Regions from separate parts of the Serratia bockelmannii genome, predicted to be linked through region 2. Evidence: predicted binding sites of a transcription regulator. Region 2 holds the regulator's gene; each other region holds the start of a gene.

Evidence for each region. The regulator PurR, encoded in region 2, represses purine synthesis genes. The targets are predictions, from matches to a motif close to CANGCAAACGTTTGCNTG.
Region 1: purT (formate-dependent phosphoribosylglycinamide formyltransferase) is a predicted target of PurR. The motif match lies at 954-971, and genes of this name have one in related genera.
Region 3: serA (phosphoglycerate dehydrogenase) is a predicted target of PurR. The motif match lies at 921-938, and genes of this name have one in related genera.
Region 4: ACSJLU_RS22350 (NCS2 family permease) is a predicted target of PurR. The motif match lies at 757-774, and genes of this name have one in related genera.

The regions. Positions count from the first base shown of each region.
Region 1 is NZ_CP196512.1:2,918,281-2,920,485, reverse strand. Features, by position in the region: gene purT (formate-dependent phosphoribosylglycinamide formyltransferase) at 1-898, opposite strand, end outside; gene cspE (transcription antiterminator/RNA stability regulator CspE) at 1,145-1,354, shown strand; gene dbpA (ATP-dependent RNA helicase DbpA) at 1,502-2,205, shown strand, end outside.
Region 2 is NZ_CP196512.1:2,266,950-2,269,154, forward strand. Features, by position in the region: gene punR (DNA-binding transcriptional activator PunR) at 1-784, shown strand, start outside; gene purR (HTH-type transcriptional repressor PurR) at 781-1,806, opposite strand; gene cydH (cytochrome bd-I oxidase subunit CydH) at 2,131-2,205, shown strand, end outside.
Region 3 is NZ_CP196512.1:4,281,740-4,283,944, reverse strand. Features, by position in the region: gene rpiA (ribose-5-phosphate isomerase RpiA) at 72-728, shown strand; gene serA (phosphoglycerate dehydrogenase) at 1,021-2,205, shown strand, end outside.
Region 4 is NZ_CP196512.1:4,707,345-4,709,549, reverse strand. Features, by position in the region: gene ACSJLU_RS22360 (glutathione S-transferase family protein) at 1-141, shown strand, start outside; gene ACSJLU_RS22355 (VOC family protein) at 189-596, shown strand; gene ACSJLU_RS22350 (NCS2 family permease) at 914-2,205, shown strand, end outside.

The sequences.
Region 1 (2,205 bases), 650 kb from region 2:
ACTCAGACAGATCCTGTGAAATCATTGTGACCATGCCGGTATCGTGCGGGCGTGGCGACACTTCGCTGAAGATCACGTCGTCGCCGCAGACGAACAGCTCCACGCCGAACAGGCCGAAGCCACCCAGGGCCTTCACCACCTTCTCCGCGATAGCCTGAGCACGGCTCAGCGCCGTAGCCGACATACGCTGAGGCTGCCAGGATTCGCGATAATCTCCGTCTTCCTGACGGTGCCCGATCGGCTCGCAGAAATGCACGCCGTCCACGGCGCTGATGGTCAGCAGCGTAATTTCAAAATCAAATCTTACCAGCCCTTCGACGATCACCCGGCCACCACCGGCACGACCACCCTGTTGGGCGTAATCCCAGGCGCTTTGCAGCTGTTCGGGCGTGCGGATCAGGCTTTGGCCTTTGCCGGAGGAGCTCATCACCGGTTTGACGATGCACGGGTAGCCGATGTGTTCGACCGCCTGCCGGAAGGCGATTTCACTGTCGGCAAAGCGGTAGCTTGAGGTGGGCAGAGCGAGCTCTTCCGCCGCCAGACGGCGGATGCCTTCACGGTTCATCGTCAGGCGGGTGGCTTCGGCACAGGGCACCACGCGGTGGCCCTGGCGTTCAAGCTCGACCAGCATGGCAGTGGCGATCGCTTCGATTTCGGGAACGATATAGTCAGGCCGCTCTTGTTCGATAACGGCTTTCAGCGCGTCACCATCCAGCATATTGATGACGTGGCTGCGGTGCGCCATATGCATGGCGGGGGCGTCGGGATAGCGATCGACGGCGATCACTTCCAGACCGAGGCGCTGGCATTCAATGGCGACTTCTTTACCCAGCTCCCCGGAGCCGAGCAACATAACGCGGGTGGCGGAAGGGCGCAGGGCGGTTCCAATCGTTAACATAGTGTCGTACCTGGATCGGTGAAAGTAAGCGGATTGATGATCGGCGGGCAGTATATACGAAAACGATTGCGTTCACAGCCGCTGCGCCAGGTTTGTTGCTAACTGACTGTTTTTATAACAAACAGAAATATTTGCCCTGCATGAGCGATTATGCGTTAATAACCGACGGCGAAAGAAGGCCTACATATCACAGGGTTTTCGCGTCTCGTGCCGTTAAGGCAGGTTTATCAAGTAAAGGAAACACAAATGAGCAAGATCACTGGTCACGTTAAATGGTTCAACGAAAGCAAAGGTTTCGGCTTCATCACGCCTGCCGACGGTTCTAAAGACGTTTTCGTTCATTTTTCCGCTATCGTTAGCGATGGGTTCAAAACCCTGGCTGAAGGCCAGCAGGTTGAATTCTCCATCCAGGACAGCCAACGTGGCCCAGCCGCAGCCAACGTCGTTGCGATTTAACGACTGCGTTGCCAAGAAACCCGCCGCCGGCGGGTTTTTTTATGCCCGCACCCCGTAACGCCGCCCATCTCTGTTATCATTTACCCCTGATTCGGCGCCAACCTGCGGGCGCGCCGCCATTCCATTCGTCATATAAGAGTTATCGCCGTGAGCACAGTTTCTTTTTCTTCCCTGCCGCTGCCAGCCGAACAGTTGGCCAACCTCAACGAACTGGGGTACGCCGAAATGACGCCGGTACAGGCCGCCGCGTTGCCCGCCATCCTGCAAGGGCGGGACGTGCGCGCCAAGGCGAAAACCGGCAGCGGTAAAACGGCGGCCTTCGGCATTGGTCTGCTGAACAGTATCGTCGTCGGTCAGGTCGCCACGCAGGCGCTGGTGCTCTGTCCCACCCGCGAGCTGGCCGATCAGGTGAGCAAAGAGCTGCGCCGCCTGGCGCGTTTCACGCAAAACATCAAGATCCTGACGCTGTGCGGCGGTCAGCCGATGGGGCCGCAGCTCGATTCGCTAGTGCATGCGCCGCACATCGTGGTGGGGACGCCGGGCCGTATCCAGGAACACCTGCGCAAGAAAACGCTGCAGCTGGACGAGCTGAAGGTGCTGGTGCTGGATGAGGCCGATCGCATGCTGGACATGGGGTTCGCCGACGACATCGACGATGTGATCAGCTATACGCCGCCGCAACGTCAGACGCTGCTGTTTTCCGCCACGTACCCGGCAGGCATCGAGCGCATCAGCGCGCGCGTTCAACGCCAGCCGCTGAGCGTCGAGGTGGACGATGGAGAAGCGCAGGCCTCCATCGAACAACGCTTTTATGAGACTACGCGCGATCAGCGCCCGGCGCTCCTGGTGTC
Region 2 (2,205 bases):
TGATGTGGAGCTGACGCCGGCCGGCGCGTTATTTATCAAGGATGCGCGAGCTGTTATCAAAAAAATGCTCGACACACGCCGCCATTGTCAGCAGGTGGCTAACGGGTGGCGCGGTCAGCTGAATATCGCCGTGGACATCATCGTCAAACCGCAGCGCAGCCGCCAACTGGTGCTGGATTTCTACCGCCATTTCCCCGACGTTGAACTGATGTTGCAACCCGAGGTGTTTAACGGCGTGTGGGATGCGTTGGTGGACGGCAGGGCGGATATGGCGATTGGCGCCACCCGCGCGGTGCCGGTCGGCGGCGGCTTCGCCTTTCGCGACATGGGGGATATGAACTGGCTGTGCGTGGTCAGCCCGCAGCACCCGCTGGCACAATTGGCAGGGGCGTTGAATGACGATCGGCTTAGGCCGTACCCTGCGCTTTGTCTGGAGGACACTTCGCGCAATCTGCCCAAGCGTGTCACTTGGACGCTGGATAACCAGCGGCGGCTGGTGGTGCCGGACTGGACCTCGGCGTTCGACTGTCTGTGCGCCGGGCTGTGCGTCGGTATGATGCCGGCGCATCTGGCGCTGCCGCGGGTGCAGCGCGGTGAGTTGAAGGCGTTGCAGCTGCAGCAGCCGTTTCCCGCCAGCCCGTGCTGCCTGACCTGGCAGCAGGATAAACCGTCACCGGCGATGAGCTGGCTGCTGGCGTATCTGGGTGATGGAGAGACGTTGAATCAGGAGTGGCTGAGTGAGGTGGAGCCGGAAGCTGCGCAGGCTTCCGGCGCGGGGGATTAGCGGCGGTAGTCGATGAACGGGCCGTCGGCGACCGAGCGGCGTTCGATCAGCTTCGGATGCACTTCGATCACCTGCGACTCTTCGCGCTTGCTGATGATGCGATCTAGCAGCATGGTGAAGGCCATTTCGCCCAGGCGCTCTTTCGGCTGGTGAATGGTGGTCAGCGCCGGGGTGAAGTAGCGGGCGTTGCGCACATTGTCGTAGCCGATCACGGAAATATCCTGCGGCACGCGCAGGCCCAGCTCGTCGGCGGCGCAGATGGCCCCCATCGCCATGATATCGCCGCCGCAGAATACCGCGGTCGGCCGCTGTTTTTGCGACAGGATTTGGTGCATCGCCTTATAGCCGGACTCCGGCTCGAAGTCACCCTGGACGATCCACTCTTCGCGAATGTCGATATTCGCTTCCTGCAGCGCCTTCATAAAGCCCTGGTGACGGCCACCGCCGGTGTTGCGTGACAGTTGGCCGGGAATGGCGCCGATATCGCGGTGGCCGCGCTCGATCAGGTAACGGCCGGCCAGATAGCCGCCTTCGAACGCGTTATCGATGATGGTATCGGTGAAGTCGCCGCGCGCGGCGCCCCAGTCCATCACCACCATCGGGATGTTACGGTAGTCTTCCAGCATGCCCAGCAGCTGATCCGGATACTCGGAGCACATGACCAGCAGGCCGTCGACGCGCTTTTGCGCCAGCATCGCCAGGTAGGCGCGCTGCTTGTCGAGATTATTGTGCGAGTTGCACAGGATCAGGGTGTAGCCTTTGCTGTAGCAGCTGTTTTCCACCGCCTCGATCACTTCGGCAAAGTAGGGGGCTTCGCTCGAGGTGGCCAGCAGGCCGATCGACTTGGTGTGATTGACTTTCAGGCTGCGCGCCACGGCGCTCGGCGAGTAGTGCAGCTCTTTAATGGCGGCCCACACGGCCGCTTTGGTCTCTTCGGCGACGAAACGAGTCTTATTGATGACGTGCGAAACGGTGGTGGTGGAAACGCCCGCGCGTTTGGCCACATCTTTAATCGTTGCCATGTAAGGAATGACTCCTGAACTCACATGTTTACAGCATGTAAGTGTGATGTTAATCGTTTGCCTACGTAGATCCTTCTCCAGAGAAGCGAAAACTGAGTTTTTAGTGTGTTGAAGTCTTCAGCGCTTAATCAGGAGGGGCATGAATGCCGGTACGCAGTTGTGAACTGCGAATTTTGTCGCATATTGAACAAAAGTGGAAGAGGTAATCGAGATTATAAACCGGGAAATGATAACAAGATTTTATCGGCGAACTGTGGGAAAATGATTTGACGTACTAATTGTGCGCCTTTTATCCTTAGGAAAGCCCATTTTAAAGGAGTTGTCATGGATACCGAATTGAAGATGTCGCTGTTCACTACCGTCTGCGCGCTGGCGGTCATTATCGCTTTCAGCTTCGTT
Region 3 (2,205 bases), 2.0 Mb from region 2:
CTGCCGGCGTGAAAAATAGCGTTTTACCCTATAATACGCACACGTTTTCGTACAGAGGCAAGGGACATATTATGACGCAGGATGAACTGAAAAAAGCGGTGGGCTGGGCGGCGCTGGAATACGTGACGCCGGGCACCATCGTCGGGGTCGGCACCGGTTCTACCGCCGCCCACTTTATTGACGCGCTGGGCTCCATCAAGCACCAGATCGAAGGCGCGGTGTCCAGCTCAGACGCCTCCACCGCCAAGTTGAAAAGCCTCGGCATCCACGTGTTCGACAGCAACGAAGTGGACTCGCTCGATATCTACGTGGACGGCGCGGACGAAATCAACGGCCATATGCAGATGATTAAGGGCGGCGGCGCTGCGCTGACGCGCGAGAAGATCATCGCCGCCATCGCCAAGAAATTCATCTGCATCGTCGACGCCAGCAAGCAGGTCGACGTGCTGGGCAAGTTCCCGCTGCCGGTGGAAGTGATCCCGATGGCCCGCTCTTACGTGGCGCGCGAGCTGGTGAAACTCGGCGGCCTGCCGGAGTATCGTCAGAACGTGGTGACCGACAACGGCAACGTGATCCTCGATGTGCATAACCTGAGCATCACCGACGCCATCGCGCTGGAGAACAAGATCAACGGCATCGCCGGCGTGGTGACCGTGGGGCTGTTCGCCAATCGCGGCGCGGACGTGGCGCTGGTCGGCACCCCGGAAGGCGTGAAAGTGGTCAAATAAGCCTCCGCCGTCTGTGGCCCGGTAGCGCCGGGCCGCATAATTCTTCGGTTAAAATATCTTTTCTGAAAAACGGCAAATTTGGTGACTTATGTCACATTGTGAAAGCTGACTCCCCAAAGCTTCTGCTGAAAACTTTCCCTATGGCATTTTCTGCCGTAAACCGCCATCAACGCTGCGCCTTGTCCTGCCGGGCAGGCAATCGTTTGTATTGCCGCCCGCGTTATTTTTGTTATGTTGGATGGGAGCTGTGTCGTCACAGCCGCTTCTGAAGTCTGAACATAGGGTCGGGTAAATGGCAAAAGTATCATTGGAGAAAGACAGGATTAAATTCCTGTTGGTGGAAGGGGTTCATCAGAGCACGGTCGATAATTTACGTGCCGCCGGTTATACCAACATCGAATACCACAAGGGTGCGTTAGACACCGAATCGCTGAAGGCATCCATCCGCGATGCACACTTCGTCGGCATCCGATCGCGTACGCATCTGACCGAAGAGGTGTTCGCCGCCGCAGAAAAACTGGTGGCGGTGGGCTGCTTCTGCATCGGCACCAACCAGGTTGATCTGAAAGCGGCGACCAAACGCGGTATTCCGGTCTTCAACGCCCCCTTCTCCAATACCCGATCCGTGGCCGAAATGGTGCTGGGCGAGCTGCTGTTGATGCTGCGCGGCATTCCGGCCGCCAACGCCAAGGCGCACCGCGGCGTGTGGCACAAATTGGCCGTGGGCTCTTATGAGGCGCGCGGCAAAAAGCTGGGCATCATCGGCTACGGCCACATCGGCACCCAGCTGGGCATTCTGGCCGAAGGGCTGGGCATGAAGGTGTTCTTCTACGATATCGAGAACAAGTTGCCGTTAGGTAACGCGCAGCAGGTGCGCCATCTGTCCGATCTGCTCAATATGAGCGACGTGGTGACGCTGCACGTGCCGGAAACGCTGGCCACCAAGAACATGATGGGGGCGGAAGAGCTGGCGCTGATGAAGCCGGGCGCGATTCTGATCAACGCCTCGCGCGGCACCGTGGTGGATATTCCCGCGCTGTGCGACGCGCTGGCCAGCAATCACCTGGCGGGCGCGGCGATCGACGTCTTCCCGGAAGAGCCGGCGACCAACAGCGATCCGTTCAACTCGCCGCTGTGCGAGTTCGATAACGTGCTTCTGACGCCGCACATCGGCGGTTCCACGCAGGAAGCGCAGGAGAACATCGGCGACGAAGTGGCCGGCAAGCTGGCGAAATACTCCGACAACGGTTCGACTCTGTCCGCCGTCAACTTCCCGGAAGTGTCGCTGCCGGCGCATGGTCCGAACGCCAGCCGCCTGCTGCACATCCACGAAAACCGTCCGGGCGTGCTGACGCAGATTAACCAGATCTTCGCCGAAGAGGGGGTTAACATCGCCGCGCAGTATCTGCAAACCGGGCCGGAAATCGGCTACGTGGTGATCGACATCGAAGCGGAAACCGCGCGCGCCGACGCCGCG
Region 4 (2,205 bases), 2.4 Mb from region 2:
AGCTTTCCGCTGGAGGCGATGGCGGCGCGCGGCGCGTTGGACAATTGCCCGAAACTGCGCGGCTTCCTGCAGCGCATTCATGCCCGGCCCGCCTACCAGCGGGCATTGGAGCAGGGCGGCCCTTACAACCTGCTGAGTTAAGCGGATGGGCTATACTCGATGGGGTCATTCTTCATCGGAGGTAGCCCATGGCTACGCAAATCTTCGTTAACCTACCCGTACGCGATCTGCCCGCGTCGATGGCGTTTTTCACCCACCTGGGGTTCGCTTTCAACCCGCAATTTACCGACGATACCGCCGCGTGCATGGTGGTCAGCGACACGATTTACGTGATGCTGCTGACCCATGACAAATTCAGGATGTTTACCCCGAACCCGATCGGCGACGCCAAACAGGCCACCGAGGTGCTGGTGTGCCTGTCGCAACCCAGCCGGGCGGCGGTGGACGAACTGGTGCGCAAGGCGATCGCCGGCGGCGGCAACACTTATCATCAGCCACGCGACTACGGCATGATGTATGGCCATGGCTTTCAGGACCTGGACGGCCATATCTGGGAATTGATGTATATGGATCCCGCTGCGGTACAGGCGCAATAATCTCGCCGGGGCGTCCGTCGCCCCGGTTTTATCGTGCAGACGCCATTCCCGCCACTTTCTGCATAAATTGCCGCGATCTTTAGTTGATTAGACGCCATGGAAGGCAGGATAATCGTTTGCCTTGAATAAACCACCATAAATTACCCGTACCGCGCGCTGCGAGTTAAACGTTTGCCTTGGTGCGCATTGCCGTTGGCGATGCGACGGAAGGGCAAGGAAGCGGAACGTGACGTAAACGATTACGTGGCGATCGGGCGCGGGCGAGATGACAGGCCTGCTGTGACGGGCCGATTAATGAAACACAGGGGAAGTAACCTATGTCGAACTCTCAAGCGAACCACGCCGCAAAACCAACCGGCGGGCTTGATGGCTATTTTAAAATTTCCGCGCGCGGCAGCAGCGTGCGACAGGAAGTGGTGGCGGGGCTGACCACCTTCCTGGCGATGGTGTACTCGGTGATCGTGGTGCCGAGCATGCTGGGCAAAGCGGGCTTCCCGCCGGCGGCGGTGTTTGTCTCTACCTGCCTGGTGGCCGGGCTGGGCTCGCTGCTGATGGGGCTGTGGGCTAACCTGCCGATGGCCATCGGCTGTGCGATCTCATTGACCGCTTTCACCGCCTTCAGCCTGGTGCTGGGTCAGCACATCAGCATTCCGGTGGCGCTGGGCGCGGTGTTCGTGATGGGCGTGCTGTTTACCGTCATCTCGGTCACCGGCATCCGCGCCTGGATCCTGCGTAATCTGCCGATGGGCGTGGCGCACGGCACTGGCATCGGCATCGGTCTGTTCCTGCTGCTGATCGCCGCCAACGGCGTTGGCCTGGTGGTGAAAAACCCGCTGGATGGCCTGCCGGTGGCGCTCGGCGCCTTCACCTCTTTTCCGGTGGTGATGACGCTGGTCGGCCTGGCGGTGATCTTCGGCCTGGAGAAACTGCGCGTGCCCGGCGGCATTCTGCTGGTGATCATCGCCATTTCCATCATCGGCCTGATCGTTGACCCGGCGGTGAAATACCAGGGGCTGTTCGCCATGCCGAGCCTGGCGGACGCTGACGGCAAATCGTTGATCTTCAGCCTGGATATCATGGGCGCGTTGCAGCCGGTGGTGTTGCCGAGCGTGCTGGCGCTGGTGATGACTGCGGTGTTCGACGCCACCGGCACCATCCGCGCGGTGGCCGGGCAGGCCAACCTGCTGGATAAAGACGGGCAGATCATCAACGGCGGCAAGGCGCTGACCTCGGATTCCCTGAGCAGCATCTTCTCCGGCCTGGTGGGCGCCGCGCCCGCCGCGGTCTACATCGAGTCCGCTGCCGGCACCGCCGCGGGCGGCAAAACCGGCCTGACCGCCACCGTGGTCGGCATCCTGTTCCTGCTGATCCTGTTCCTGTCGCCGCTGGCCTATCTGGTGCCGGTCTACGCCACCGCGCCGGCGCTGATGTACGTCGGCCTGCTGATGCTGAGCAACGTCACCAAGCTGGACTTCAACGACTTCGTTGACGCGATGGCCGGCCTGCTGTGCGCGGTGTTCATCGTGCTGACCTGCAACATCGTGACCGGCATCATGCTGGGCTTCAGCTCGCTGGTCATCGGCCGCATCTTCTCCGGCGAATGGCGCAA